DNA from 2 places in the Blautia sp. AF19-13LB genome. Region 2 is predicted to be linked to the other one. Evidence: predicted binding sites of a transcription regulator. Region 2 holds the regulator's gene; the other holds the start of a gene.
What was found. The regulator HrcA, encoded in region 2, represses chaperone genes, less so after heat shock. The targets are predictions, from matches to a motif close to TGTTAGCACTCNNNNNNNNNGAGTGCTAACA.
Positions count from the first base shown of each region.

Region 1 (15,571 bases), on a different contig from region 2:
CAAACAGCTTTTCTGCCAACGTTTTCGCAAGCTCTGTTTTACCGACACCGGTAGGTCCAAGGAACAGGAACGAACCGATCGGTTTTGTCGGATCCTTGATTCCGGCTTTGGAACGGATGATTGCATCCGAAACCTTGGTGACTGCCTCATTCTGGCCGATAACTCTCGTGTGAAGTTCATCTTCCAGGCCGAGGATCTTAGTTCTCTCTCCTTCGGTCAGTTTTGCAACCGGGATTCCGGTCCAGCGGGAGACAATTCTGGCAATCTCTTCATCCGTTACACTCTCGTGTACCAGGGAGAGATCTTCATTTTTAACTTTTTTCTCTTCTGCTTCCAGCATCTGCTGTAATTTCGGGAGTTCACCGTACTGCAGTTCAGCGGCGCGGTTCAGATCGTAATCATTCTTTGCTTTCTGGATCTGGCGGTTCATGTCCTCGATCTGCTCACGCAGTTTGGACAGTTTCTCAACGGAACTCTTTTCATTTTCCCACTGTGCCTTTGCAGAATTGAAGGTATCCTTTAACTCAGCCAGCTCTTTCTGCAGTGTTTCCAAACGCTCGCGGCTCAGATTGTCGGTCTCTTTTTTCAGTGCAGCTTCCTCGATCTGCATCTGCAGAATCTTACGGCGCTGCTCATCCAGCTCGGCCGGCATGGAATCCAGTTCTGTCTTGATCAGAGCGCATGCCTCGTCGACCAGGTCGATTGCTTTATCTGGCAGGAAACGGTCGCTGATGTAACGGTTCGAAAGGGTTGCGGCTGCAACGAGGGCACCGTCGGTGATTTTTACGCCGTGGTAAACTTCGTAGCGCTCTTTTAAGCCACGCAGGATGGAAATCGTATCCTCTACGGTCGGCTCATCAACCTGAACCGGCTGGAAACGGCGCTCCAGGGCGGCATCTTTTTCGATGTACTGGCGGTACTCATCCAGCGTTGTGGCACCGATGCAGTGCAGTTCGCCTCGTGCCAGCATAGGTTTCAGCATGTTTCCGGCATCCATCGCGCCGTCGGTCTTTCCGGCGCCGACGATCAGGTGCAGCTCATCGATGAACAGAATGATTTTTCCGTCGCTCTTTCTGACTTCCTCCAGAACGGCTTTCAGACGCTCCTCGAATTCGCCGCGGTATTTTGCACCGGCTACCAAGGCTCCCATATCGAGGGAGAAAATGGTTTTATCTTTCAGGCTCTCCGGTACATCGCCGTTGGCGATTCGCTGGGCCAGGCCTTCTACGACTGCGGTTTTACCAACACCAGGCTCACCGATCAGAACCGGATTGTTTTTTGTCTTACGGGACAGGATACGGACAACGTTCCGAATTTCGGTATCACGGCCGATAACCGGGTCCATTTTCTGGTTTCTGGCTTTTTCTACGATATCCTGGCCATATTTTTCCAGGGTGTCGTATGTCGCCTCCGGGTTGTCGGTGGTAACTCTCTGGTTTCCGCGCACGGTGCTTAATGCCTGCAGGAAACGTTCTCTTGTGATGCCGTACTCCTGAAACAGTTTTTTCATGGACGGGCTTGGGTTTTTCAGCATTGCCAGGAAGAGGTGTTCTACGGAAACATACTCGTCTCCCATGGCTTTCGCCTCATCCTCAGCATTTACCAGTGCTTTATTCAGATACTGACCGATATACGGCTGACCGCCGGATACTTTGACGCGGTCGTTCAGTGCCGTCTCGACACGGTTCAGAAAATGTTCTTTGTTGATTTCCATCTTTTCGATCATTTTCAGAATCAGGCTGTCGTCCTGATGCAGGAGATTATACAACAGATGCTCCTGCTCTATTTCCTGGTTGCCGAAATCGTATGCGGTCTTTTCCAGGTCCTGTACAGCCTGCAGCGATTTTTGTGTGAATTTACTGATATTCATAATCGGCTTCCTCCTTATCTATTTGGGTGCTAACATTCGCTCCGAACAAAAAGAGCGTTGATGTGAATTTTCTTTTCTTTCTTTGTTCTAGTCGTACTATAACACTAGTTATTAGCACTGTCAATAGGTGAGTGCTAATTTTTTTTATTTTTCCCGACGCTCCTTTTCTCCCTCCCCCCCCTAAAAGATTTTTATTCATCGCCGTACACAGCAATAAAATGAATCAGTGCCTCTGTTTCGGAACTGGCATACTTTTTGGCAGATGCTTCCAGCGGCTGTGATTGATATGCTTCAAACGAATCGCCCTCGTCGCGTCCAGATATGTAGCGATTATCATTTAGTTTCCACTTCCTCATTTCTTCAAAATAAGCAGTATTCGCCATTTCCGAATTCCAGTCCATTCGCTCCAGCAGATAATACTCCATTCCATGATAACATTCTTCGCAAATTCCCGTAAAAAATTCTTCTGCTGTCTGAGATGTTAAATGCTCTGGAGCATACCATATTTCGTTCTCTTCATTATTATATAATGCAACGCAATTCGATGATCCTGTCTCTTTCACATACAGCGGAATTTCGGGAATTCCAAGTCGTTCTGTTTCAAGCCGTACCATCTTCTGCGCTGCAATTGTTCTTTCTTCCAGTGTTTTTTGCCTCCATTCGCTCTCCTTTAAGCTCAGCAGAAATTCTTTATTTTCCTGAAAAATGTTCTCCTGATTCTGGACGAGATTATAGTCCTTTTTTCGTTCGTAAAGTTCTGCCACTCCGGACGGAGACTCAAGCTTCCAATATATCATCATACAAGTCGGTACCATACTCACGCATACTGAAACAAACAGAAATGCGTTTAAGTCACTTCTTTTTAATCTCCAGAATTTTTTCGGAGAATATTTTCGTTTTTTTCTATGTAAATCTCTTAAAACCGTAACAAGAAATATCCCATCCAGCACTGCAAGAAACAACACAATTTTCAGTGAATATTGGGCAAATAAAAACAGCATCAGTATGCTCGGCGGAAATGTATAGAATAAAACTTCATTTGCAGTTCCATCTGCGCAGTAGCTTCGAATGGGTGAGGCCAGCCACAAAATCAGGCACAGCGCATAGGCAAAAAGCATTGTCCCCGACGAAATATGGACGGAACATTCTGTAATATATACCTCAACCTGTTTCACATACATCACATACAAGATACAGATCGGATATAAAATCGAGCTTTTGCTCAACCAGTATGCCGCTGATTTTCTTTCCCGTCTTCTTTTCTGTTCCTCCATATCAGATCCCCCTGATTTTTCTTTTGTTTTATTTGAAATACTTGTATGTTTATTTTAGCGTAATTTTTCGTTTTTGCCTATCCTTCGTTTTTCAGTTGAATCTTTCTGTAAAAACCAAAATTGCGAAACCCTGTTTTGGCAGGACTCCGCAATCTCTTTTTCCTATTTACTTTATGATACATGACGGGCAGCATATTTCATTTTCTGGTTTCCGGCGCATTTCTTAAAATACTGCCGGATCGCATCTTCGTTCATATCGTTTCCGATAAACACAGCCTGGCCGGCGTTTTTCTGTTCTGTGCCGGTGATGCTGTAGCGGTGATCGGCGACATCAAATTGGAGAAACTGGTCTCCGGCTGCGAACTGTCCTTTTGCACGGATGATATTTCCAAACGCTCCGCGAATGATCTGTTCCAGAAAACACCACAGGGTTTCCGGTGCCTCCATTCGGATATTTTCGAAGGAGAAGGTCTCCGGCATCTTTTCGCCGCTCTGCGTATCCTGTACTTCTTTCTCATATCGGCCGCCCAGCAGCAGGCTCTGGTAATCTTCCCGTGTCATCGTGGATGCATAATCCGTGATGATTTTTGCCTGCGGGTTAATTTCCTGCAGAAATTTCTGGATGCGCTGTTTTTCTTCCGCCTGGCATGCTTCTGTTTTGGAAACAATGATCGTATCCGCGCTTCGGATCTGATCCTGATACAGCTCGGGATATTCCGCCATATAGCGGCGGTAACTGTAAACATCCACAATAGTGACCGGCGAGAGAAGCTGAATTCTCTCGTACTCGATCTGACGCAGATTTTCTATAATCCGGGCGAGACTTCCGACGCCTGTCGGTTCTACGATCAGGTATTCCGGGTCTACCACATTGGCAATGGTCAGCACGGATGCTGCAAAATCCTTTTTCCCGATGCAGCAGATGCACTGCTCTGTCATTTCCCATACATTTTTCTGCGTTCCTTGCCGGTTCTGGCCAAGACGTGCGCCGTCGATTCCTGCGGCTCCATATTCATTTTCCAGTATGGCAAACCGCTGATCGACGTTCCTGGCCAGCCGTTTGATAAATGTTGTTTTTCCCGCGCCCAAAAAGCCGGATACGATCAATATTTTCATACGTTTCCTTTTTCAGTCAAATTTTCAAATCATCAGTCAGCCAATTTAACGACTGGTTTGATTAAATCCTTCGGTTTATCTCTCATGAGGAACAGTGCTTCTTCCAGATGATCCCATCCATCAAACACATGTGTGGACAGCGGGCTGACATCCAGCTTGCCTGCCGAAACAAGAGCTCCCAGTTTTTCCATGCGGAGTCTTCCGCCAGGCATCAGGCCTCCGTTAATCTGTTTGTGACCCATTCCAACGCCCCACTCTACACGCGGAATATCAATGTTGTCACCGGATCCAAGATAGTTTACATTTCCGATCTTTCCGCCCGGTTTCAGGCATTTTACTGCTTCTGCAAAGGTTTCTACACCACCGCCGGCGATGACTACTTTATCAACACCTTTTCCATCTGTCATATCAAGTACCTGCTGGAAAATCGGTCCGTTCTTGTAGCTGACAAAATCCGTTGCGCCGTATTTTTTTGCCGCTTCTACGCAGACCGGTCTCGTTCCGACAGCAATGATTCTCGATGCGCCGCGCATATTCGTTCCGGCTACCGACATCAGACCAACTGGTCCGATTCCGATGACAAGAACTGTATCACCAAACTGTACATCGGCAAGCTCTACGCCGTGGAATCCGGTCGGCACCATATCGGAAAGCATGCACGCGTCGACAACATTGATGTTTTTCGGAAGCAGCGCAAGGTTTCCATCGGCATCATTTACATGAAAGAATTCAGAAAAGACACCATCTTTGAAGTTGGAGAATTTCCAGCCTGCCAGCATTCCGCCGGAGTGCATGGAATAACCAGCCTGTGCTTCCAGAGAATTCCAGTCCGGAGTGATGGCCGGCACAAGAACCCGGTCTCCCGGTTTGAAATCTTTTACGAGCTCTCCGACTTCCACAACCTCTGCACAGCACTCATGGCCCAGAATCATGTTATGACGGTCACCGATGGCCCCTTCCCATAAAGTGTGGACATCTGATGTGCAGATGGCAACTGCCAGTGGACGGCAAATGGCATCCATCGGCCCGCATTTCGGGCGTTCTTTCTCGATCCATCCGGATTCACCGATTTTCAGCATTGCATAACCTTTCATATCTTTTGCTCTCCTTTCAGATTGTTAATGATTTATCGATTCCTATGATTCGAATATATCACTAATAGGTTACTAATTCAACAGAAAAGTCACGGAATATCGTAGAATATTCCGTGACTTTTTTATAGCTTTTGCACAATAGATTACTTATAGATACTTTTTATCAAATTCTGTACCGACCGCATTCCCATACCGAAACGGCTACAGCCGGCTTTCTGCATTTCCTGTATAGTTTCCAGACTGCGGATTCCACCGGCGGCCTTGATCTGAATGCGACCGGCGGCTTCACGGCTCATGATTCGAACCTGCTCCACGGTGGAAGGACAGCCGGGATACCATCCGGTGCTCGTCTTTACATAATCCGCACGGCCTTCCACACACAGATCCACTGCCTGGCAGATTTCCTGCTCCGTCAGCTGCGGTGCCTCGATGATCACCTTAAAAATCGCCGAAGGCACCTGCTCCCGGATGGCCAGAAGTTCTTCTTTTACATAAGAAAATTCGTGGCTTCTGAATGCCGTAAGATTCATCACCATGTCGATTTCCCGGCAGCCAGCCTCCCACAGTTCTTTTGCCTGCCGCTTCTTCTGTCCGGTCGTATCTCCGCCGCCCGGAAAGCTTACCACGCCTCCCGCATGGATTTCTCTGGTGTCCTGCAGCCGTTCTGCCACATGGGCGCTGAACGCCGGCAAGGTAAACACAGCAGCCAGACGATATTTCTTTGCCAGCTCCACCATCGCATCAATTTCATCCATTGTATGAAATGCCTGTACACAGCTGATATCAATCTGCCGCATCAGTTTCTTCTGTTCTTCTGTCTCATCGCTCATTTACTCCGTCCTTTTCCCGAAATCTCCACCTCGTACTTGCTTCCGATGATCCGCACGTGGTCAATGCTCACCGGCCGGTTCTGCCAGTAGGTGACTCTGTGCACCACAAGAAGCGCATCCTTCGGCTCCGTTTTCAGAACCTGGGCTTCCATAAAGGTCGCGGATTTCGCTGAAATTCTGTCTCGTGTCTCATCAATCTGCAAGCCGAATTTCTCCTCCAGAAACTGATACAGCGCTACAAACTGATTCTCATACGCCTCGATGCCAGGGACTTTCGCATATTCGATATAATTTTCCATCAGCGTAACAGGCTCTTCATCCGCAAGCTGCAGCCGCTGAATCCTCGCCACGCTGGTTCCCTCCGGAATTTCCAGTTCATCGGCGAGCTGTTTGTCCGCCGAAATGATGTCGATCATCATATCTGACGTCGTTACCCGATATCCTTTTTTCATCAGGGATTCCGTGACCGATGTGACCTTGTTATAATTCTGAATTGCCTTATGATTCAGCACCCTCGTTCCAGAACCCTGGCGAACCTCAACCAGTCCCTCCTGCACCAGCATCTTTACTGCATTCCGTACCGTAGTACGGCTGACCTGATAGATTTTCTCCAGTTCACACTCCTTCGGCAGAAATCCCCCGACAGGATATGTTCCCTTATTGATCTCGTTTTTCAGTCTGCTGTAAACCTTCACATAAGCCGGTGCATTTTTCATCTTCTTCCCCTCCCGTGAAATATCAATATCCGCTTTTTGATCCTTTTTGCAGTATACCATATTTTGACGGCACAATCGAGTCCCAAAGAAGAGTTCCTGTTTTCTGCTTTGTCACCGACACATACTCTGCCAGACGCACAGAAAAAAGGCAGACGCATGTCATTTCTTTATGACTCACATCTGCTCTGCATGAATCTTCTTTTTTCTGCTGTCTGCGAAATACTTCCATTCTCCAGAAGCAAATCTCTCTTTCTGCGGTGTAAATTTTTGTTACAAATTTTTTATTGTTCTTTTCTATTTTTTCGTATCAAACCGCATCACCGCCATGTGCACCACGTACGGCACCAAGATGACCGGGATTGCCAGGTATGCCAGGATGCTGTACACCTTCTGGATCAGCGTCAGCAGACCAAACTGTGCGATAAGGAAGTCCGCGATGCAGCAGACAAGCGCGGCAAGGATCTGGGTGCGGCTGATTTTGCCTGCGGTTTCTGTTCTGCTGCTTCGTTCAGCGAGACCGGCGTGGATTCGTTTGACCATGGCGGCAACCATGTTGACGGCTGTGGATACGGCACCGAGGATGATCAGTACGGAAATCAGCGGTGTCATGAATTTACTGCCGACGCCCTGCTGAACCATAAATAATGTCGGGACGCTCTGCTGGATCATTTCCGGGTTCTGGTATACGGTCATGATTCCGAGGACGACCATGATCATCAGAAGGGCATTTAATACGGCACCGACTGCCATGCTCTTTCCGGCATCCTGCGGTTTTTCGAAGGATTTGGCATGCTGGACGAAGACTGCGACATTGGCAAGCTGGAAGGTTCCGTAGAGGAATGCGGCGTACAGGGCTTTGCCGAATGGGAGGTCTGCGGTTTTCATGGCGTTTACAGTATCGCCGATCTTTCCGGCTCCGGCGATGATGTTCGGGACGTAGACGATCAGCAGACCGGCGATAATGCAGATGGACAGCACTGACGCTACTTTCCGCACCAGATCCGTTCCGAATACCGAAACGACGAAAATAATTTTCCAGTTTCATAACGATTCTCCCTTCTTCCTAACAAGCAAAAGGGCATACTGACCTTCTGTTGGTCAATACGCCCTTGTATCTCCGATGTGCTTTAGTATATCACAGTTTTAACGCGAATGCACTCAATTTTAAGCAAAACGCAAAAGATCCCGGGATTTTTCTCTCCCGGGATCTGAAAATTCTTACTATGTAATTCTTTTTTAAACCACACGTCTTACCGCAAGAATCGTGGTATACGCTGCGTTGCTGCTGATCTTGATACCGTCGCGCTCATTGCTTGCGTGTACGATTGCACCGCCGCCGATGTAGATGGCTACGTGGCCGCTGTAGCAGATAATATCGCCCGGCTGAGCCTCTGCATAAGATACACCGCGTCCTACACCACGCAGTGCACTGGAGGAATGCGGAAGGTCGTATCCGAAGTGTGCGTAAACGCTCATGATAAAACCAGAGCAGTCAGCTCCGTTGGTAAGGCTTGTGCCGCCCCATACGTATGGATTTCCAATAAACTGTGTTGCATAGGATACGATGGCACTTCCGGTTGCGCTTCCGGTGCTGCTGGAGCTGCTGGAATCATCCGAGCTGCTGGTATCGCTGGACGAAGAATCATCGTAAGAGCTTCCTCCGTTAGACGGTGTTGTTGTCGTGGTGGAGCTTCCTGTGCTGGACGGTGTGTTGTCTGCCGTTGTTGTATTATTTGCAGCACTGCTTGCGGCTGCTTCTGCTGCTGCCTGTCTTGCTGCTTCTGCCTGGCGGGCTGCCTCGGCTGCTTCTGCTGCCTGACGGGCCTCTTCGGCTTTTCTTGCTGCCTCTTCGGCTGCAATCTCCTCCTGGATCTGCTGGATCTTTGCGTTCTGCTCTGCCAGTACTGCGTTGTACTGTGCAGCCATGTCGTTCAGGTCTGCGATCTGGTTTTCGTAGTCATCGGAAACGGCTTTTTTCTGCTCAAGCATTGCCTCAAGGGACTGCTGCTGTGCTTCCTGCTCTGCCTCACTGGCTTCGAGATCTGCTTTTTCATCTGCAAGCTGATTGCTGTAGTCTGTTACCTGCTGTACAAGATCCATGTACTCCTGCAGGCACTCTCTGTCGTATTTGTATAACTTCTGGGTGTACTCAGCCTGGTTGAGAATGCTGCTTAAATCTTTTCCCTCCAGAAGAAGTGCTGCCCAGCCGTTGTCTCCGCCGCTCTCATAGAGGAACTGGATTCGTTTTTTCATCAGCTCGTACTGCTCGTCCTCTTCAGCCTGGGACTGTGCCAGTTTTTCCTGTGTTGTTTCAATTTCTGTCTGTTTCTCTGCAATTTCATTTTTCAGATTTTCCACGGATGCCATGGTTACAACAAGCTGTGCGTCCAGGTCATCAATCTCGCCGGTAATCTGATTCTTTTTGGTTTCCAGATCGTCGATTTCTGCTTTTGCGTTGTCAAGCTGTGCGCTGGTCTCTGCCTGTGCTGCCTGCTGCTGCTGTAACTGCTCCTGTTTCGAGGCGCTTACTGTCATTACCTGAGCTGCACTTACGATCACTGCTAAACTTAAGGCAAGAAATTTTTTTCTCATTCTTTCACTCCCAAATTGATTCGTTGTATGTAGGTTTCTTTGTTTCAGGTTTCCCTGTTTCTTAGAAATTCAATTATTCTGTAACAATTTTGAAATATTTTTCCCAATTCTTTTACATAATATCACAATTCACAAATGGATGCAAGGAAAAATATCCCGACTTTTTGTAAACAATTCGTGAACAGTAACGATACATGTTATTTTACCTTCTGTACACTCACACAACTCAATTTGTATTGATCCGGCGAGGAAAGCGCATCGCCGTCAGGGATTGAAAAGTCCTCTGCGGAGAATTTCGCACAGAGTGCCCGGTACTGATCCTCTGTAAAGTACGGCACCGCATCCTGATTCCATTCCAGACTGATTTCCTGATCGGCCACGCCGCGCGTTACAATTTTCCCGCCTTCAAAATCCTTTTGTTTCATTTCTTTTAACGCATTGTAAACTGCAGTTCCATAATCCAGACGTACTTTCAACACGGCATTGGCGTACTCCTCCACGCCGCCGTTTGCGATCAGTGCTCCGCCTGCCGCAGATGCTGCTGCGCCAAGTACATTCTGATACGATGCACCGTCCGAGAAGAGAATCTGTCCGCCCTCACCATACCAGCTTTTGATTTTTTCCAAATACGACGGTGATACGCTGCTGCTTTTCCGATACGTATAATCCAGCGTGATGCTGTTTTCTCCAAGTCCCAGATCCGCAGCGGCCGCCTCTGCACCGAGTGCATAACCTGTCCCGTACTTTGTTCCGTTCTCTTCGTTTTTCTGTCCGATATAGCCCAGGTGCGTGTAGCCGGCCTGTACTGCCGCATATCCTGCCAGGTAGCCGGCCTCTGATACATCAATTTCCAGGCTTTCTGTATTTCCGCGGAGACGGCTGCGGCCGCTCTCACTGACCGGTTCTGCCTCCAGCAGCAGAAAACGGACATCCTTCCAGTCGCGCTGTGCATCGTAAACGGCGCGGCTCATGCTCGTTCCGGCACAGACGATAACGGATGCTCCCTTCTGCGCCGCCTCTTTGATGGTGTTTTCATAGTCCTCTGTTGTCCGTCCTGCCGGAACACTTGCTTCATATTTCAGACCGCTCTCGTCTCCATACTGCGCAAGACCGTTCCATGCTGACTGATACACGGCATCGGAAGCTACCTCACTGCCGTCGGTTACCAGCACCAGATCCACTGGTTCCGCCTTTTCTTTTCCGCAGCCGCCCAGCAGCAGCAACGACACTACGCCAAGACAGAGCGCCCATTTCCAGCTCTTTCGCATGTTTACTCCCCTTGTATTTTTATTTTCCAGATTTTTTCTTTTGTATTTCTGATCTGCGTCTTTCACGCACCTTCTAGTATAGACAATTCCAGCGCAAAAAGAAAGAGAGAATACACGAACTACAAAGTTTTTTTGTATTCTCTCTTATTTTTTATAGAAGATATTTTACTGGAACAGATCGTTCAGGATTTCTGCCGGTTTCTTCCTGCGGTAGCCTTCACTGTCACTTAAGATACTGCTGCTCCAGGTGAAATGATTCACACCGGTCAGATAGGACCGGTCAAGAACTTTTACACCATACCGCTCATACGCAACCGGATAATACATTTTCATGTATTCATTTGCCAGCTCAATAGCTTCACTGTTAATGCTTCCTGTTGAAGAAACGGTTCCGCCAAGCTGAATATACGGCGGTGTCGCATGAATGACAACCACGCTGCCGTCCGAGCACTGGCCAATGACAATCCAGACATGACCGCTCTTGCTGACCACATCACCCGGCGTAAATTTCTGGGACGTATCGCCTGTCACGCAGGTTCCCCAGCCTTTTCTTGCAAAGTAGGCCGGCATTCCAGTGGAGGTTGTCGTTGCATACTCTTTCGTCACCTGATGTGCGGTCCATCCGACATAGCCGGAACAGTCAAGACCTTTTCCGTACTCATACAGATGATCGGAATAGTTGTAGGTGGAATTCTGTGTATTGAAGAATTGTTTCCACTGCGCATTGACGCCGTAACTCTCTGCCTCTGCGTCTGTGTGGCCGCCTCCCCAGATATACAGGGTGTTTCCAAGCGGAAGCAGTGCATTTTTCAGAAAGTTCCGTACGGTGCGGACACCGATCTGCGCGGACGGTTCAAATCCGTCCGGACTCTGTACCAGCTTGCCGTCCTCATCGAACACATACGTTTTTCCGTCGATCACCTGTTTTCCGGTTATCATGCCGCCCCAGTTTCGGAAATAGTATGTATTTCCGCCAATCGACTGCCAGCCGATTGCCATTTTCGAGTCAGATCCAAGGTAATAGAGGTTATTATCATAGGTAATAAACGCATTCTTGTACATGCCGCCCCAGCTTCTCGGATAATAATAGTTATAATCCCAGTATACCCAGCCGCTTGTCGCCATAACGCCGTTTTTGTCTACATAATAATAGTTTCCGTCGTACTGAAACAGCTCGTCATCTCTTCTGGTTCCATTGGCGTTGATCCAGTAATGCGTTCCGTCCAGAAGCAGCCAGCCCGTATGGCTTGTGCCGTCCTCATCGAAATAATACGTTTTTCCGCCGTTCTGCACCCAGCCGGTGGCAAATGTTCCATCTGAATTGGCATAGTATGTTTTACCGCCGATGGTAAATGTCTGATCATGGTACAGACCGCCCCAGCTCTGGAATGCGTATTTTGTTCCGCCGATGGTATGAATTCCGGTGTACATGCCGCCCCAGCTTCGGAAATAGTAGCGGTTTTTGTCGTAGGTGATCCATTCAGACGATGCCATCGTACCGTCTTCTTTCATCCAGTACCAGTTGTTGTCATATTTCACCCAGCCGGTCTGAAGCGACGTATCCTTGTTGATCCAGTAATACGTTCCGTTGGTCAGATACCAGCCCTCTTTTGTAATCTGCTCGCCGTCTTCCAGAAAATAGTATTTCTTTCCATTGATATCGCAGACACCTGTATAGAAGGTTCCGTCATCCTTTGCCCAGTATTTCTTTCCCTGCCAGGTAAAAGATTCGTTATGGTAAACGCCGCCCCAGCTGTGGAAATAATATCTTGTTCCGTCAACCTCTTTCATTCCGGTGTACATCACACCGTCACCGTCGAAATAGTATCGGTTGTTGTCATACGTGATCCATTCAGATGCAGCACGTGTGCCGTCCGCTTTCAGCCAGTACCATTTGCCTTCCAGCTTCAGCCAGCCGGTCTGAACAGAACCATCCTGATTGATCCAGTAAGTCTGATCTCCCAGCTGAACCCAGCCGGTCTGGCTGGCATGATAGATCGATCCGTCATTCTGCGCTATGTAGGTTTTTCCTTTTACGGTAAAGAAGGTGTTTCGATATACACCACCCCAGCTCCGGAAATAATACTCGTTTCCTCCGATGCTCTGGAAACCGTTTTTATAAATGCCGCCCCAGCTCTGGAAGTAATACAGATTGTTGTTGATTTCTTTCCAGCCGGATGCCATCATGACACCATTATCATCAAACCAGTACCAGTTATCATCGTACAGCAGCCAGCCGGTCTGCAGGACGCCGTCTTCTCTTACCCAATAATATGATGTGCCTTTTTTCAGCCAGCCTTTTTGTGTGATCTGCGCTCCCGTAGTATCATCAAATGCGCAGAGATCACCATGTCCATTCATTGTTCTGACTATTCCACGGGCAACGATACCATTTTCCTGTACATAATACATTTTTCCGCTGATGCTGAGATACACATTTCTCTGAATGCCGCCCCAGCTCTGGAAATAATAAAGGTTTCCATCTACTTCCTGAAAACCATTTTTATAGATTGCTCCGTCTCCCTTGGCATAATAAAAATTATTATCGTATGTGAACCAGCTGTTTTCTGCCATGCGGCCGTTCCGGTCCGGATCCAGCCAGTACCAGTTTCCATTCCGGTAAAGCCATCCTGTTTTCAGCTGTCCGTTCTCATAAAAATACCAGCCGCTGTCGCCTGCCTTAACCCAGCCATTCTGACTGGCCCGCACAGCAGCACCGCTGTCCTGTGAAGCCTGTGTCTGCGTTTCACTCTGTATCCCGCTCTGCTGATCCTCTGTCTCCACAGACTGGTCCATCACCGTGCTGCTCCCCACAGCACTCGCGGAAACAGTCGTCGGATGTACGCTGAGCATCAGCACCATAAAAAGTGTACCGCCCAGAAGACTTCTCAATTTTTTCTTCGATGTCATTGGCAAGTAACTCCCTTACTATATTATATCTGCTTTTCTCTCCATGTTATCATTAGAAATTATATTATCTTTTGTAATATTTTGCAATAAAAACGTAAAAAAAGAGACATTCACGAAGGAATGTCTCTTTTTTTCTGTGTTTTATTTCACGCTTTATTCTGTCTTTTCAAGACAATATCCTGTGTTATTAGAACAATCCTGTAATCTTTCCAGTAGCGTCTACATCGATACGCTCTGCTGCCGGAACTTTCGGCAGACCTGGCATGGTCATGATGTCACCGGTCAGGGCTACGATGAAGCCTGCACCAGCGGAGATTTTCAGGTTACGTACGGTAACTTCGAATCCGGTCGGTGCGCCGAGTTTGGTCTGATCATCGGTCAGGCTGTACTGGGTTTTTGCCATACAGATCGGGCAGTTGCCAAATCCGAGAGCCTCTAACTGTTTTGCCTGTTTCTGTGCATTTGCGGTCAGAACCACTCTGCTTCCGCCGTAGATCTTCTGAACGATGGCGTTCAGTTTCTCTTCGATGGAGCCTTCCAGATCGTATGCATAGGTGAAATCGTTCGGCTGCTCGCAGAGACGGACAACTTCTTCTGCCAGGGCTACGCCGCCCTCGCCGCCTTTTGCCCATACCTCGGACAGAACAACGTTAACACCGAGCTCTTTGCATTTCTCCTCAACCAGCTTCAGCTCTGCTTCGGTATCGGTCGGGAATGCATTGATGGCAACGACACATGGCAGTTTGTATACGTTTGTGATGTTGCTTACGTGTTTCAGAAGGTTCGGCATACCTTTCTCCAGAGCTTCCAGGTTCTCGCCGTTCAGTTCTGCTTTCGGAACGCCGCCGTTGTATTTCAGGGCACGAACGGTTGCTACGACTACAACTGCGTTCGGTTTCAGGCCTGCCATACGGCATTTGATGTCGAGGAATTTCTCAGCACCAAGGTCAGCACCGAAGCCTGCCTCTGTGATAGTGTAATCTGCTAATTTCAGGCACATTTTGGTTGCTGTTACAGAGTTGCAGCCATGTGCGATGTTTGCGAATGGTCCGCCGTGAACAATGGCCGGTGTTCCTTCCAGAGTCTGTACCAGGTTTGGTTTCAGAGCGTCTTTTAAGAGTGCTGCCATAGCGCCTTCTGCGTGCAGATCGCCTGCGGTTACCGGTTTCTGCTCAGCTACTTTTCCGTAGGTATATCCGATAATGATTCTGGAAAGTCTTTCTTTCAGATCTGAGATGTCGCTTGCCAGACACAGAACTGCCATGATCTCAGATGCTACGGTGATATCGTAGCCGTCTTCTCTTGGCATTCCGTTTGTCTTTCCGCCAAGGCCGTCTACAACGCTTCGAAGCTGACGGTCATTCATATCTACGCATCGTTTCCAGGTGATCTTTCTCGGATCGATATTCAGAGCGTTGCCCTGGAAAATGTGGTTGTCGATCATAGCTGCCAGCAGGTTGTTTGCTGCGCCGATTGCATGGAAGTCACCGGTGAAGTGAAGGTTGATATCCTCCATCGGAACAACCTGTGCGTATCCGCCGCCTGCTGCTCCGCCCTTTACGCCGAATACCGGTCCAAGGGATGGCTCACGAAGTGCAACCATTGCTTTTTTGCCGATTTTGGAAAGTCCGTCTACCAGTCCTACGGATGTTGTTGTTTTTCCTTCTCCTGCCGGTGTCGGGTTGATCGCTGTAACAAGGATCAGTTTTCCATCCTCCGCATCGGTGTCTTTTAACAGGTTGTAATCAATTTTTGCTTTGTACTTTCCGTACTGCTCCAGATATTTGTCATCAATACCTGCTTTTTCTGCGATCGCTGTGATCGGCTGCATGGTACATTCCTGTGCAATTTCAATGTCTGATTTGTAACCCATTGTTTTCAAATCCCCTTTCTTTTTTCCG
Region 1 is NZ_QUGO01000016.1:5,600-21,170, forward strand. Features, by position in the region: gene clpB (ATP-dependent chaperone ClpB) at 1-1,870, opposite strand, end outside; gene DWX32_RS14870 (hypothetical protein) at 2,062-3,144, opposite strand; gene DWX32_RS14875 (CobW family GTP-binding protein) at 3,316-4,260, opposite strand; gene DWX32_RS14880 (NAD(P)-dependent alcohol dehydrogenase) at 4,293-5,354, opposite strand; gene deoC (deoxyribose-phosphate aldolase) at 5,498-6,184, opposite strand; gene DWX32_RS14890 (GntR family transcriptional regulator) at 6,181-6,900, opposite strand; gene DWX32_RS14900 (hypothetical protein) at 7,195-7,896, opposite strand; gene DWX32_RS14905 (C40 family peptidase) at 8,137-9,492, opposite strand; gene DWX32_RS14910 (BMP family ABC transporter substrate-binding protein) at 9,690-10,760, opposite strand; gene DWX32_RS14915 (hypothetical protein) at 10,926-13,670, opposite strand; gene DWX32_RS14920 (formate--tetrahydrofolate ligase) at 13,858-15,543, opposite strand.
Region 1: clpB (ATP-dependent chaperone ClpB) is a predicted target of HrcA. The motif match lies at 1,980-2,010, and genes of this name have one in related genera.

Region 2 (15,571 bases):
GTGCAAGCCGGATCACATAGTCGATCGGGATGTCGCGGATTCCTTTTTCGTAGCGGGAATAGACGTCGCGGTTGCATTCGAGCAGGGCAGAAATCTCTTTGATGGTGAGATCCTGATCGATCCGCATATCTTCAATTCTCTGGTATTTCATACGTTGTACCATCCTTTCAGATTCAAACCCATACTACCAAACGGTTGGATGGACAAAGTTAAATCAGATCATATGGTCGCAAATTGGAGAATGGGGCGGGAGAGAGAAACGGCGGGTGAAGACAGCCTGTGCAGAAAACAGAAAAATATGTACGGCAGAAATGGGGGAACGAATGGGAAAAGCAGAAAGAATAGAAATAGAAGATTTTGTCCAGAATATAGTGGAACGGATGGAGACGCCGGAAGCGTTTGAAAAAATGATCAGCCGGGAGGAAGAATGCGAAGCGCAGGGGCAGGAGAGCCGTCTGAGGGATGTGCTGAAGAAAGAATGGCCGGTGGACGAAAAGGGAGAGCGCATCTATCAGATCACTAATATATATGAAGAAAAAGCAGAAGAACTCCTCATTGTAGAACTGTATACCGGCATCCACCTGGAAAACGGAGTCCCGTGCGGGCATTTTACGCTGTATCTCTGCGGGGAGCCGGACGGATGGAAACTCAGCGAAACGCGGATGATGGAATATCTGCAGAATCTGTAAACGAAAAAGCAAAACAGGGAGGACAGGGAAAAGAAAAACTGTCCTCCTGCTTTTGCTGCGGCGGAGACACCGGAAAGTCAGGATCCATACGGCCGCTTCTCATCGCTGATGCCGACCAGATAATCCAGACTGACCTGATACAGCTCCGCCAGACGGATGGCAATGGAGATCGGCAGCTGCCGGACGCCTTTTTCATATCGGGTATACACATCGCGGTTGCAGCCGAGATAGTCGGCAACCTGGCGGATCGTCAGATCGTGGTCCGTGCGCAGATCCTCCAGTCTCTGATATTTCATGATTCATCACCTCTGAAAAAAATGCTACTAAATGGTCGTATCAAAATGGCAGAATCCTACCATACGGCTATAGCGCCTTTGAAACAGTAGAATGCAATAAAAAAGAAAAGTCAGATTCCTTTTCAGAAAGAAAACGGTTTATACTTTTTTCACAATTTCTTCATAGAAAAACCGGGAAAAGGTGTTGACAAACAAAAGGCAGAGTGCTATCTTAAGAGCATAGATGTTAGCACTCCACTAAAACGAGTGCTAACAGGACTATACAACAGGAAGGAGCTTATCTTAGTGGATACAGAATTGGATGAAAGAAAAAGAAAAATATTAAAAGCGATCATCCAGACGTATCTGGAAACGGGCGAGCCGGTCGGCTCAAGAACGATTTCCAAATACACGGATTTGAATTTAAGCTCCGCCACAATCCGGAATGAAATGTCCGATCTGGAAGAGATGGGTTACATCTTACAGCCCCACACTTCCGCAGGACGCATTCCTTCCGATAAAGGCTACCGCCTCTATGTAGATGAGCTGATGCGGGAAAAAGAACAGGAAGTTGCAGACATCAAAAACATGGTCATTGAAAAAACAGACCGAATGGAAAAAGTTCTGCAGCAGGTTGTCAAAGTCCTCGCTTCATCTACCAACTATGCAACGTTGATTACAGGACCGGAATATCACAGAAATAAAGTGAAATTCATCCAGCTCTCAAAAGTCAATGAAGAGCAGCTCCTGGCCGTCATCGTCGTAGAAGGCAACCTGGTGAAAAACCAGATGATCGACCTCGACGAGACCATCAACGATGAACAGATATTAAAGCTGAACCTGCTTCTGAACACACAACTCAATGGCCTGACCATTGAAGAAATCAATCTTGGCATGATCAAGAAGATGAAAGAGCAGGCAGGCATCCACTCCGGCATCATCAGCAAAGTGGTCGATACCGTAGCGGAAGCCATCGCAGTCAGCGAAGAAGATGTGCCGGTGTACACCAGCGGCGCAACCAACATTTTCAAGTACCCTGAGCTTTCCGACAGCAGCAAAGCCAGCCAGCTGATCTCCACATTCGAGGAACGGCAGAAACTGGTCGATATGATCAAAGGAGCTGCCGAGGAGCAGGACGGAGAGGAAAATACCGGTATTCAGGTATACATCGGAAATGAATCTTCGATGGAACCCTTACGGGACTGCAGCGTGGTCACCACCACATACGATATGGGAAACGGTATGCGCGGAACAATCGGTATCGTGGGACCAAAGCGGATGGATTACGAAAATGTGGTAGATAACCTGAAAACATTAAAAGTTCAACTGGACGCCGTCTTCAAAAAGCCGGACACAGGTGAGTAGAAAGGTGGAATGATCAGTGAGCGAAGAAAATAGAAAGAAAGAGGAAACCATGGAAGAACCTACACGCGAGATGGAAAAAGAAACCGGAGCAGAGACCGATCTGCCGGAAACCGAACCGGCTGCGGAGCAGGAAGAAGCAAAGAAAGCAGCAGAGGCAAAAGAAGCGGAAGCTGCAGAAGAAACTGCTGAGGATGGCAAAGAACGAAAGTTCTTCAAAAAGAAAAAAGATAAAAAAGATGAGAAAATCGAAGAGCTGACTGACCGCCTGACCCGTCAGATGGCAGAGTTCGATAACTTCCGCAAACGCACCGAAAAAGAAAAAACAAATATGTATGCCATTGGAGCAAAAGACATCATCGAGAAGATTCTTCCGGTTGTTGACAGCTTCGAGCGCGGACTTGCAACGGTGGAAAACCCGGAGGAAGATCCGTTCGCAGACGGCATGAATAAAGTATACAAACAGTTTACCACAGCACTCGATGAACTCGGTGTAACCGTGATCGAGGCCGTTGGAAAGGAATTCGATCCGAACCTGCACAACGCAGTGATGCATGTGGAGGATGAGGAAGCCGGCGAGAACATCGTCGTAGAAGAGTTCCTGAAGGGCTACATGTACAAAGGTTCCGTAGTCCGTCACAGTATGGTCAAGGTGGCTAACTAAGCCTTGAAGATAAATAAATAGAAATTAAACCATTTTTTAGCATAATTCATTGAGGAGGAAACAACAATGGGCAAAATTATTGGTATTGACTTAGGAACAACAAACAGCTGTGTAGCCGTTATGGAAGGTGGAAAACCAACCGTTATCGCAAACGCAGAGGGTGAAAGAACAACTCCATCTATCGTAGCATTCACAAAAACAGGTGACCGTCTGGTCGGCGAGCCGGCAAAACGTCAGGCTGTAACAAACGCAGACAGAACCATCCGTTCCATCAAACGTGAGATGGGTACTGATTATAAAGTAGACATCGAAGGAAAGAAATACTCTCCGCAGGAGATCTCCGCTATGATCCTTCAGAAACTGAAAGGTGATGCAGAGAACTACCTTGGTGAGAAAGTAACAGAAGCAGTTATCACAGTTCCGGCTTACTTTAATGACGCACAGCGTCAGGCAACCAAAGATGCCGGTAAAATCGCAGGTCTTGATGTAAAACGTATCATCAACGAGCCTACCGCAGCAGCTCTGGCATACGGACTGGATAACGAGAAAGAGCAGAAGATCATGGTATACGACCTTGGAGGCGGTACCTTCGATGTTTCCATCATCGAAATCGGTGACGGTGTTATCGAAGTTCTTTCCACAGCAGGAAACAACCGTCTTGGCGGCGATGACTTCGACCAGAAAGTAACAGATTATATCCTTGCTGAGTTCAAGAAACAGGAAGGCGTAGATCTTTCCAATGATAAAATGGCTCTGCAGAGAATCAGAGAAGCAGCAGAGAAAGCAAAGAAAGAGCTTTCCAGCGCAACTACAACCAACATCAACCTGCCGTTCATCACTGCAACCGCAGATGGCCCGAAACATCTCGATATGAACCTGACAAAGGCTAAATTCGATGAGCTGACCCACGACCTGGTAGAGAAAACCGCAGAGCCGGTACAGAGAGCACTTTCTGATGCAGGCCTTCAGGCATCCGAGCTTTCCAAAGTCCTTCTGGTAGGCGGATCTACCCGTATCCCGGCTGTACAGGATAAAGTAAGACAGCTGACCGGACACGAGCCGAGCAAGAGCCTGAACCCGGATGAGTGCGTAGCACTTGGTGCTTCCGTACAGGGCGGTAAACTTGCAGGAGATGCCGGCGCAGGCGACATCCTTCTTCTGGATGTAACTCCGCTGTCTCTGTCCATCGAGACGATGGGAGGTATTGCAACTCGTCTGATCGAGCGTAACACCACAATCCCGACCAAGAAAAGCCAGATCTTCTCCACCGCAGCTGATAACCAGACAGCAGTAGATATCAACGTAGTACAGGGTGAGCGTCAGTTCGCGAAAGACAACAAATCCCTCGGCCAGTTCCGTCTGGATGGAATTCCGCCAGCAAGAAGAGGCGTTCCGCAGATCGAGGTTACCTTTGATATCGATGCCAACGGTATCGTAAATGTATCTGCAAAAGACCTGGGAACAGGAAAAGAGCAGCACATCACCATCACCGCAGGCTCTAATATGTCCGACAGCGAGATCGACAAAGCAGTCAAAGAAGCTGCTGAGTTCGAAGCTCAGGATAAGAAACGCAAAGAAGCAATCGACGCAAGAAACGATGCAGACTCTATGGTATTCCAGACCGAGAAAGCAATCGAGGAAGTCGGCGACAAGCTGGATGCAAACGATAAGACAGCAGTAGAAGCTGACCTGAACGCACTGAAAGACCTCATTGCAAAATGCAATCCGGAAGAGATGACAGATGCACAGGTAGCTGACCTGAAAGCAGCTCAGGAAAAACTGATGACAAGCGCTCAGAAACTGTTCGCAAAGCTGTATGAGCAGCAGGGCGGCGCAGCAGGCGCTGGTGCCGGAACAGCTGGTGCAGGCCCGGATATGGGAAATGCAGGAGCAGCAGGCGGCCATGACGACGATGTCGTAGACGCTGACTACAAAGAGGTTTAATTTTCAGCATGTCACACTCCGTGAAAATACCGACTGTGAGTTGAAACAATAAGTAAATAAACGCAAAAAGCCCTGTGAGGCGAATGTTTGCAGGGGACGGAAAATACATTCCGCCCCCTGTATTTATGCTGGTATTGCTTTCGGAAAAGTGCTATACTGGAGCGTGCGGAAAAACATTTCTGCAAAGATGAAATTTGTGGAACAGAAATGAAAAGGTGAACATAAATGGCAGAAAAAAGAGATTATTACGAGGTCCTCGGCGTAGACCGCGGAGCGGACGATGCAACATTAAAAAAAGCATACCGTAAACTGGCCAAGAAATACCATCCGGATATGAACCCGGGCGACAAAGAGGCCGAGGCAAAATTTAAAGAGGCGACAGAAGCCTATGGCGTGCTGAGTGATCCGGACAAACGGCGTCAGTACGATCAGTTTGGCCACGCTGCATTTGAAAACGGCGGTGGCGGCGCAGGAGCCGGCGGATTCGGCGGCTTCGACTTTGGCGGCGGAGATATGGGTGATATCTTCGGCGATATTTTCGGCGACCTGTTTGGTGGCGGCGGAAGCAGAAGAAGAGCAAACAATGGACCGATGAAGGGAGCAAACCTCCGCGCTGTTGTCCACATTACGTTTGAGGAAGCTGTTTTCGGATGCCAGAAAGAGCTCGAGATCAACCTGAAGGATACCTGTACAACGTGCCACGGAACCGGCGCAAAACCAGGAACTTCACCAGAGACATGCTCCAAATGTAACGGAACCGGTCAGATTACGTACACACAGCAGACCATGTTCGGCTCTGTGAGAAACGTGACAACGTGTCCGGATTGTAACGGAACCGGAAAGATCATTCGCGATAAATGTACCGCATGCCACGGCACGGGCTATACATCCAGCAGAAAACGCATTCAGGTCAACATTCCGGCCGGAATCGACGATGGACAGAGCATCCGGATCCGTGAAAAAGGTGAGCCGGGTGTAAACGGCGGACCGAGAGGAGATCTGATTGTCGAGGTTCAGGTAACCCGTCATCCGATCTTCCAGAGACAGGATATGAACATTTTCTCCACTGCACCGATTACGTTTGCCCAGGCAGCACTCGGCGGCGATGTGAAGATCAGCACCGTTGACGGAGACGTTCTCTACACTGTAAAACCGGGAACCCAGACCGATACGAAGATCCGTCTGAAGGGAAAAGGTGTTCCGTCCCTTCGCAACAGCAATGTGCGCGGTGATCACTACGTAACACTCGTAGTCCAGACTCCGACGAAACTGAATGAGAAAGCAAAAGAAGCCCTCCGCGCCTTCGACGAAGCCTGCGGAAACCGCCCGGCAGCAGAAGAAAAAGCAGCCAACGGCGAAACTGCAGAGCAGCCGAAGAAGAAAAAAGGCTTTATGGATAAAGTGAAAGAGGCCTTTGAGGACATCGATAAATAAAGAACGGCGGCAAGCCGGAAAAGAAAGAAGAATCTGTGGAAAAAGCAGGTTCTTCTTTCTTTTCTATGAAAGAACCATGAAAATTTGGTGAATTTATACACAGAATGGTCGGATTTTGATATAATGTGGAAAACTTAAGGGGAGAGAAAAGAAAGGAAACGGGGAAAATGAGATTTCGACCATGTATTGATATTCATAACGGAAAAGTAAAACAGATTGTCGGGGGATCGCTGAAAGATCAGGGAAATCAGGCGAGCGAGAATTTTGTCTCGGAGCAGGATGCGTCGTACTATGCGCAGCTGTACGAAGAGCAGGGCATTACGGGCGGCCATGTGATTCTGCTGAACAAGAAAGGTACCGAGTTTTACGAGGAGACGAAGCGCCAGGCATTGCTGGCACTCTCGACGTACCCGGGCGGCCTGCAGGTGGGAGGCGGCATTGATGCGGAGAATGCGTGCGAGTTTCTGACAGCGGGGGCAAGCCATGTGATTGTGACTTCGTATGTGTTCCGCGACGGCCATGTGTTCTATGAAAATCTGGACAAGCTGGTGACGACGGTAGGAAAGCAGCGGCTGACACTGGATTTAAGCTGCCGGAAGCGGGACGGAAAATACTATATCGTGACGGACCGCTGGCAGAAGTTCACGGACGAAGAAGTGACAGAGGAACTGCTGCATCACCTGTCAGAATACTGTGATGAGTTCCTGATCCATGCCGTGGATGTCGAGGGAAAGGCTTCCGGCATTGAGACGGAGCTGGTGGAACTGCTTGCGAAGATGAAAGATTTTCCGGTGACGTACGCCGGCGGCGTGGGAAGTTTTGAAGACCTGGAGCTGCTCAAAAAACTGGGAAACAACCACGTCGATGTGACAATTGGCAGCGCACTGGATCTGTTCGGCGGCAAAATGAAGTTTGAAGACGTGCTGGCAGTATGCCGCCGGTAAGCGGAAACGGACGTTCACCCGCGCCATTCGCAAAACCGCGCTTTCAGCGCTCTCCGCTGCTGCGCAGCTCCTTTTTGCTCATAACCAGGCGCTCCCTTTGTATCTTATTCTCGACAGATTTCATGCGAGCATGAAATCTGTCAAAAATAAGATGCAAGTGAACTGTAACAGAAAAAACTCTAAAATATTCATGAATTTTCTAAATACTATTGCAAATAAAGACAACTATTGCTATAATTAGAGATACTTACAGGGGAAGTGAAAAACCTGTAAAATTTGAGAGCAAAGGGGTTGGGCATAATGAAAATTACCATCAGCGGAAAAAATATTGACGTGACAGAGGGATTAAAAGCCGCGGTCAATGAAAAACTTGGCAAACTGGAGAAATATTTTACGCCTGACACAAATGTCATTGTAACCTTAAGTGTAGAGAAAGAAAGACAGAAAATTGAGGTTACCATTCCGGTAAAAGGAAATATCATCCGTTCCGAGCAGGTAAGCAACGATATGTACGTATCCATCGATCTGGTAGAGGAAGTCATCGAACGCCAGCTTCGCAAATACAAAAACAAAATTGCCGACAAACAGCAGGAAGCAGGAAACTTCCAGAAAGAATATCTGGAGCATGACTATCTGGAGGACGAAGACATCCAGATCATCCGTACGAAAAAATTCGGCATGAAACCAATGTATCCGGAAGATGCCTGCGTACAGATGGAACTTCTTGGACACACCTTCTTCGTATTCCGCAATGCAGAGACCGACGAAGTAAACGTCGTTTACAAGAGAAAGAACAACACCTACGGTCTGATCGAGCCGGAGTGCTGAAAAGTAAATAAAGAATGAACAGTCACCCTGTTTCCAGTTTAGAAAAGCTGTGAAACAGGGTGACTTTTTCGCGGAAAGGGCCGGAAAGTCCGGGAAAAGCCGTAAAAACAGCGGAAAACCGGGGAACGGCACCAAATGTTTACGAAAAATTCATTGTTATCTTGTGCCAGAAGTGGTAGAATAGTACCATATGTTAATATGGCAATTAATAGAGAAAGCAGGAGCAAACATTCTATGAAATTCACAGAAAAACTTTTTGGTACGCACAGTGAGCGCGAGTTGAAACGAATCTATCCAATCGTAGACAAAATCGAAGCTCTCCGCCCGACCATGCAGGCGCTGACCGATGAAGAGCTGCGTGCCAAGACAAAGGAATATAAAGACCGCTACAACGGAGGCGAATCCCTGGATTCCATTCTCCCGGAAGCATTCGCAACCGTCCGCGAGGCAGCAAAACGTTCCCTCGGTATGGAGCACCACCGCGTACAGCTGATCGGTGGTATTATCCTTCATCAGGGCCGTATCGCCGAGATGAAAACCGGTGAAGGAAAAACCCTCGTTTCCACCCTTCCGGCTTACCTGAATGCACTGACCGGACGCGGTGTCCACATCGTTACCGTCAACGATTACCTGGCAAACCGAGATGCTGAGTGGATGGGCAAAGTCCACAGATTCCTCGGTTTGACCGTCGGTGTCGTTCTGAACGATATGAAGAACGATGAGCGCCGCCAGCAGTATGCATGCGACATCACCTACATCACCAACAACGAACTTGGTTTCGATTACCTGCGTGACAACATGGTGATCTACAAAGAGCAGCTCGTACAGAGAGAGCTTGCTTACTGTATCATCGACGAGGTCGACTCCGTCCTGATCGACGAGGCAAGAACACCTCTGATTATTTCAGGACAGAGCAGCAAATCCACCAAGCTGTACGAGACCGCAGATATTCTGGCACACCAGATGCAGCGCGGCGAGGCAAGCGGCGAGATGACCAAGATGACCGCGATCATGGGCGAGGAGATCGAGGAGACCGGAGACTTCATCGTCAACGAGAAGGACAAATTCGTTACCCTGACCGATGACGGTGTGAAGAAAGTCGAGAACTTCTTCCATATTGAGAACCTCTCCGATCCGGAGAACCTGGAGATCCAGCACAACGTGATCCTGGCGCTGCGTGCCAATTATCTGATGCACCGCGACAAGGACTATGTAGTCAAAGACGACGAGGTTCTGATCGTCGATGAGTTCACCGGCCGTATCATGCCGGGCCGCCGTTATTCCGATGGTCTGCATCAGGCAATCGAGGCAAAAGAGCACGTAAAAGTAAGAAGAGAGAGCAAGACTCTGGCAACCATCACGTTCCAGAACTTCTTTAACAAATACGAGAAAAAAGCCGGCATGACCGGTACTGCCCTCACCGAGGAGCAGGAGTTCCGTGACATCTACGGCATGGACGTTATCGAGATCCCGACCAACCGCCCGGTCATCCGTGTGGATATGGACGATGCCGTATACATGACGAAAAAAGAGAAATTCCACGCAGTCGTAGAGGAAGTCAAAGAGGCACATGCCGTGAACCAGCCGGTTCTGGTTGGTACCATCACCATCGAGACTTCCGAGCTGATCAGCAAAATGCTGCGCCGCGAGGGAATTCCGCATCAGGTCTTAAATGCGAAGTTCCATGAGCTCGAGGCAGAAATCGTAGCCCATGCCGGTGAGGCAGGAGCCGTTACCATCGCGACCAACATGGCCGGCCGTGGTACCGATATCAAGCTGGATGATGTGGCAAAAGCTGCCGGCGGCTTAAAGATCATCGGCACCGAGCGTCATGAGTCCCGCCGTATCGACAATCAGCTCCGCGGTCGTTCCGGCCGTCAGGGAGACCCGGGTGAGTCCCGTTTCTACATTTCCCTGGAAGACGATCTGATGAGACTCTTCGGTTCCGAAAAACTGATGGGCATTTTCAAATCCCTCGGCGTACCGGAAAATGAGCAGATCGAGCACAAGATGCTTTCTTCCGCCATCGAAAAAGCGCAGAAGAAGATCGAGGGCAACAACTACGGAATCCGTAAAAACCTGCTCGACTATGACCAGGTCAACAACGAGCAGCGTGAGATCATCTACAAAGAGAGACGCCGCGTTCTGGACGGCGAGAGCATGAGAGACACCATCTTCAAGATGATTGCCGACACCATCGACAATACTGTGGATCTCTGCATCGGCGAGAACACCGAGCAGTCCGAGTGGGATCTGACCGAGTTAAATGAGATGTTGCTCTCCATCATGCCGGTGAAGGCAGTGACAAAAGAGCGCGTAGAGAAGATTTCCAAAAACGAGCTGAAACAGCAGTTAAAAGAGGAAGCTGTTAAACTCTACGAGGAGAAAGAAGCAGAATTCCCGGAGGAGGAGCAGATTCGTGAGCTTGAGCGTGTCGTTCTTCTGAAGGTTATCGACCAGAAGTGGATGGATCATATCGATGATATGGATCAGCTCCGCGAGGGTATCGGCCTGCAGGCATACGGCCAGAGAGACCCGAAGGTTGAGTACAAGATGGCAGCTTACGACATGTTTAACGAAATGCTCGAGTCCATCCAGCAGGATACCGTCCGTCTCCTGTTCCATGTACGTGTTGAGCAGAAAGTAGAACGTGAGCAGGTAGCCAAAGTGACCGGAACCAACAAAGACGAGTCCGGCCCGAGAAAACCGGTACAGCGCGCAGAGCGTAAGATCTATCCAAACGATCCATGCCCGTGCGGAAGCGGCAAGAAGTACAAACAGTGCTGCGGAAGAAAACCGGTTTGATAAAAGCAGAACAGCAGTGAGACGGATGAGCACGATCCGTTTGACAAAGCACGCAGCTTCCCTACCAGAAGCTGCGTGTCATACAAAATATAAAACAGAAAGCAGGTGAAGCTTGTGGTAGTTGAATTAGACCAGTTCAAAATGGAACTTGGCACATACGATAAACCATTAGTGGAAGTGAGGGATTCACTTTGACCTCGCTAACAAAGAGCAGAGGATCGAAGAATTAGAGCGTAAAATGGAGGAACCCAATTTCTGGGACAATCCCGAAGAAGCGCAGGAGCAGATGAAACAGCTGAGCAGCATGAAAGAGGACAGAGATACGTATCAGAAACTGGTATCCGCCAAAGAAGATATGGAAACTCTGATTGAGATGGGACAGGAGGAGGATGACGATTCCGTTGTTCCGGAAATCGCGGAAATGATGGAAGAGTTCAAGGCATCCTTCGATGCCATCCGCATCAAAACCCTGCTGTCCGGCGAATTTGACAAGGACAATGCGATCATCAAACTGAACGCAGGTGCAGGCGGAACCGAGGCGTGCGACTGGTGCGGCATGCTGTACCGTATGTACACCAGATGGGCAGAACGCAAAGGCTTTACGATCGAGGAACTCGACTTTCTGGACGGTGATGAGGCCGGTGTGAAGTCCGTGACATTCCAGGTCAACGGCGAAAACGCTTACGGTTATCTGAAATCCGAAAAAGGCGTTCACCGTCTCGTCCGTATTTCTCCGTTCAACGCGGCAGGAAAACGCCAGACATCGTTCGTATCGTGCGATGTTATGCCGGATATCGACAAAGAGATCGATGTTGAGGTTCGTGATGAGGATATTCGTATCGATACGTACCGTTCCAGCGGTGCCGGCGGACAGCACATCAACAAGACATCTTCGGCGATTCGAATCACGCATATGCCGACCGGCATCGTGGTTACCTGCCAGAACGAGCGTTCCCAGTTCCAGAACAAGGACAAGGCAATGCAGATGCTGAAAGCAAAATTGTATATGCTGAAACTCCAGGAGCAGGCAGATAAGCTGAGCGACATCCGCGGCGAAGTAACCGAGATCGGCTGGGGCAACCAGATCCGTTCTTACGTTATGCAGCCATACACCATGGTCAAAGACCACCGTACCAACGCAGAGACCGGAAACGTCGATGCAGTCATGGACGGCGGAATTGATCTGTTTATCAACGCATATCTGAAGTGGATTGCCCTCGGAACCGGAGCGAAAGAGGAAGAAGCATAATTCGGCTGTGGGCAGAGCACAGTGACAAGTAAAATAAGGAGCATTTTCACCAACAGAGGACGGAAATGCTCCTTTCTGTTTTGAAGCCAAAGGCAAACAGGAGGTAAAAGTATGGGTATTATCAGAGCAGCAGTCAATGCAGTACACGGCAGTCTCGCCGATCAGTGGCTGGAGACCGTGGAACCGTATGAGATGGGGGAACATACGGTATTTACAGAGGGAATTCTGGTAAGAAAAGGCCAGAATAAAAAGGGAAGCCAGACGATTTCAAACGGTTCTGTGATCCATGTCTATGACAATCAGTTCATGATGCTGGTGGACGGCGGAAAGATTATTGATTACACCGCAGAGCCGGGCTACTTTACCGTAGATCAGTCATCGTCTCCGTCGATGTTCAGCGGATCGCTTGACGCGGCAGTAAAAGATACGTTTGAGCGCCTGAAATTCGGCGGCCAGACCCCGCATGAGCAGAGAGTTTTCTATATTAATCTGCAGGAAATCAAGGGAATCAAATTCGGAACGAGAAATCCGGTCAACTATTTCGACCAGTTCTACAATGCCGAGCTGTTCCTTCGGGCACACGGTTCCTATTCCATCCGCATCGTCGATCCGCTCCGCTTCTACGCAGAGGCTGTGCCGAGAAACGCATCCCGCGTGGAGATTGAGGATATCAACGAGCAGTATATGAACGAATTTTTAGAGGGCCTGCAGTCCTCGATCAATCAGATGGCAGCCGACGGCATCCGCATTTCGTTCGCAGCATCCAAGAGCGCCGAGCTGTCCCGCTACATGGCAGATGCGATGGATGAGAGCTGGCGGGCAATGCGCGGCATGGAGATCCAGTCCGTGGCAATCGCAAGCCTTTCCTACGATGAAGCTTCCCAGAAACTGATCCAGATGCGCAACGAAGGTGCGATGATGTCTGATCCATCGATCCGTGAGGGCTATGTACAGGGAGCGATGGCACGCAGTATGGAGAAAGCAGCAGCCAACCCAAACGGAGCCATGAACGGCTTTATGGGTGTTCAGATGGGCATGAATGCCTTCGGTTCCTCGTTTGCATCGGCGTCCGCTTCGAATCAGCAGCAGATGCAGCAGCAGGCGGCAGCCAAGGCACAGCAGGAAGCTGCAAAAGGCGTATGGAAATGCTCCTGCGGAACGGAGAACACCGGCAATTTCTGCTCAAACTGCGGAAGTGCAAAGCCGATGGTGTGGATCTGCGGCAAGTGTGGAACCGAGAACAGCGGTAAATTCTGTTCGAACTGTGGCAGCCCGAAACCGGAAGCGGCAGGAAAATGGGTCTGCGCATGCGGAACGGAGAATACCGGCAAGTTCTGCTCGAACTGCGGAAAACCAAGACAGTAAAAGAAAACAGATAACCATCCAATACAACAGCGGCTCCGGGGAAGGAGGGATAGAATATGGAGGTTATTACATACAAATGCCCGAACTGCGGAGGCGATCTGACCTTCGATCCGGCAAGCGGAAAGTATAAATGCGAGTACTGCCTGTCCTCGTTTACACAGGAAGAAGCCGAAAAGGCGAACCCGAAAGCAGCGGAAGCGCTGAACGGGGAGGACGATGCTGCCGGTGCACAGGAAGCATCCGATGCACAGAAGGAAAGCAGTACGGAGGAAACAAAAGGGGAAACAGAGCAGGGCGAAGCAGTTGTCTACACCTGTCCGAACTGCGGCGCTGAGATTGTGACCGATGCGACGACGGCAGCGACATACTGTTTCTACTGCCACAACCCGGTGGTGCTTTCCGGCCGGCTCTCGGGAGAATATATGCCGGATTTCGTGCTGCCGTTTAAGATCAGCAAGGAGCAGGCAATCGAGAAATTTTTGTCATTTGCGCGGAAGAAACGCTTTATTCCGAAGGACTTTTTCGAGAAAAACCAGGTACAGAAGATGACGGGTGTCTATTTCCCGTACTGGATTTACGGCGGAGACTTTGAGACGGATTACATGGCACACGGCCGGAAGGTGAGAGTCTGGCAGACCGGTGATGTGGAGTACAAAGAGACCAGCATCTACGATGTCCGCCGGGAGGGCGAGGTCCGCGTGGACGGTCTGTCGCGCAATGCACTGAACAAGGCCGACCGCGATCTGATCGAATGCGTGCAGCCCTATCGTCTGGAGGAGATGCAGCCGTTTTCTATGGGCTATCTTTCCGGATTTCAGGCGGAAAAACGTGATATCGAACAGGCGCAGATCGCACCGGAACTGAAAAAAGAACTGGAGACGATGGCGCGCGGCGCAATGCGGAACGAGGCGAACGAGTATCTCTCCCTCGAGCAGGAGAAAATGAAGCTTTCTCCAAAGCGGGAGGACTGGCGTTACGTACTGTTTCCGGTCTGGACACTGACGTATCCGGGAAAAGACGGGAAGGTTTACTACTATGCGATGAACGGCCAGACCGGAACGATCAACGGCGATTTTCCCTATGAGCGGAAGAGAGCCCTTCTGACGTCGGCTGTGAGTGCTCTTCTGGTTCTGATTGTGATGCTGATAGGAGGGTATTTCGCATGAGAAGAATGAAAAAAGCAGGACAATATCTGCTCGGGATTTTTGCGGCCCTTCTGCTGTGCGGGATTTTTTCTGTGAATACCGTAAAAGCCGAATCCCAGCATATCTACGACAATGCATCGCTTCTTTCTGATGCGGAGGAGCAGGACCTCGAGAGATCCTGCGCGGAGTTCGAGAACAATACGGAAATTCATATGGTCATCCTGACCGAGCGCAGCAGCGGTTCCGAGGACTGTCAGGCGATTGCAGATGATTTTTATGACAAAAAGTATCCGAAAGAGCCAAACGGTGTCTGCTTCCTCATCGACATGGGACAGCGCCAGATCGTGATTTCGACGTCCGGTATTATGCAGTATTATATGTCGGACACGGAAATTGACGATATTCTGCAGGCGGCGCAGGGGTACGCGAAAGACGGCGACTATGCGGGAACTTTTGCAAAAATGATTACGATGACGCAGGAATGCTTCGACCGCGGCGTTTCCGATGCGGACTATCTGATTACAGAAGATGGTTCCATTATTCATTACCGTAAGATCAACAGAACGGAGGCTCTTATTGCTGTTATCGCAGCTGCTGCGACAGGAATTCTTGTTTATTTTGGAATTTGGAAAAGCTATCGACGAAAGAAAAACCGTGGTGCAAAGAGTTATGCGGATCTGAAGCGCGTGAAAATCAGAGACCGCAGGGATGCACTGATCGATCGCCATGTATCGATGCACAAAATCCAGAAGGATGATGGCAACCACGGCGGAGGCGTTTCTGGCGGCGGAGGTGGCGGTGGAAGCACCGTTCACACTTCGTCAAGCGGAAACAGCCACGGCGGCGGAAGCATTGGCTTCTGAAAAG
Region 2 is NZ_QUGO01000002.1:269,711-285,281, reverse strand. Features, by position in the region: gene DWX32_RS03590 (helix-turn-helix domain-containing protein) at 1-151, opposite strand, end outside; gene DWX32_RS03585 (hypothetical protein) at 324-689, shown strand; gene DWX32_RS03580 (helix-turn-helix domain-containing protein) at 767-985, opposite strand; gene hrcA (heat-inducible transcriptional repressor HrcA) at 1,271-2,329, shown strand; gene grpE (nucleotide exchange factor GrpE) at 2,379-2,990, shown strand; gene dnaK (molecular chaperone DnaK) at 3,057-4,934, shown strand; gene dnaJ (molecular chaperone DnaJ) at 5,160-6,368, shown strand; gene hisA (phosphoribosylformimino-5-aminoimidazole carboxamide ribotide isomerase) at 6,536-7,312, shown strand; gene hpf (ribosome hibernation-promoting factor, HPF/YfiA family) at 7,613-8,140, shown strand; gene secA (preprotein translocase subunit SecA) at 8,375-10,945, shown strand; one part of gene prfB (peptide chain release factor 2) at 11,087-11,137, shown strand; one part of gene prfB (peptide chain release factor 2) at 11,139-12,194, shown strand; gene DWX32_RS03535 (SPFH domain-containing protein) at 12,306-13,559, shown strand; gene DWX32_RS03530 (TFIIB-type zinc ribbon-containing protein) at 13,616-14,725, shown strand; gene DWX32_RS03525 (TPM domain-containing protein) at 14,722-15,567, shown strand.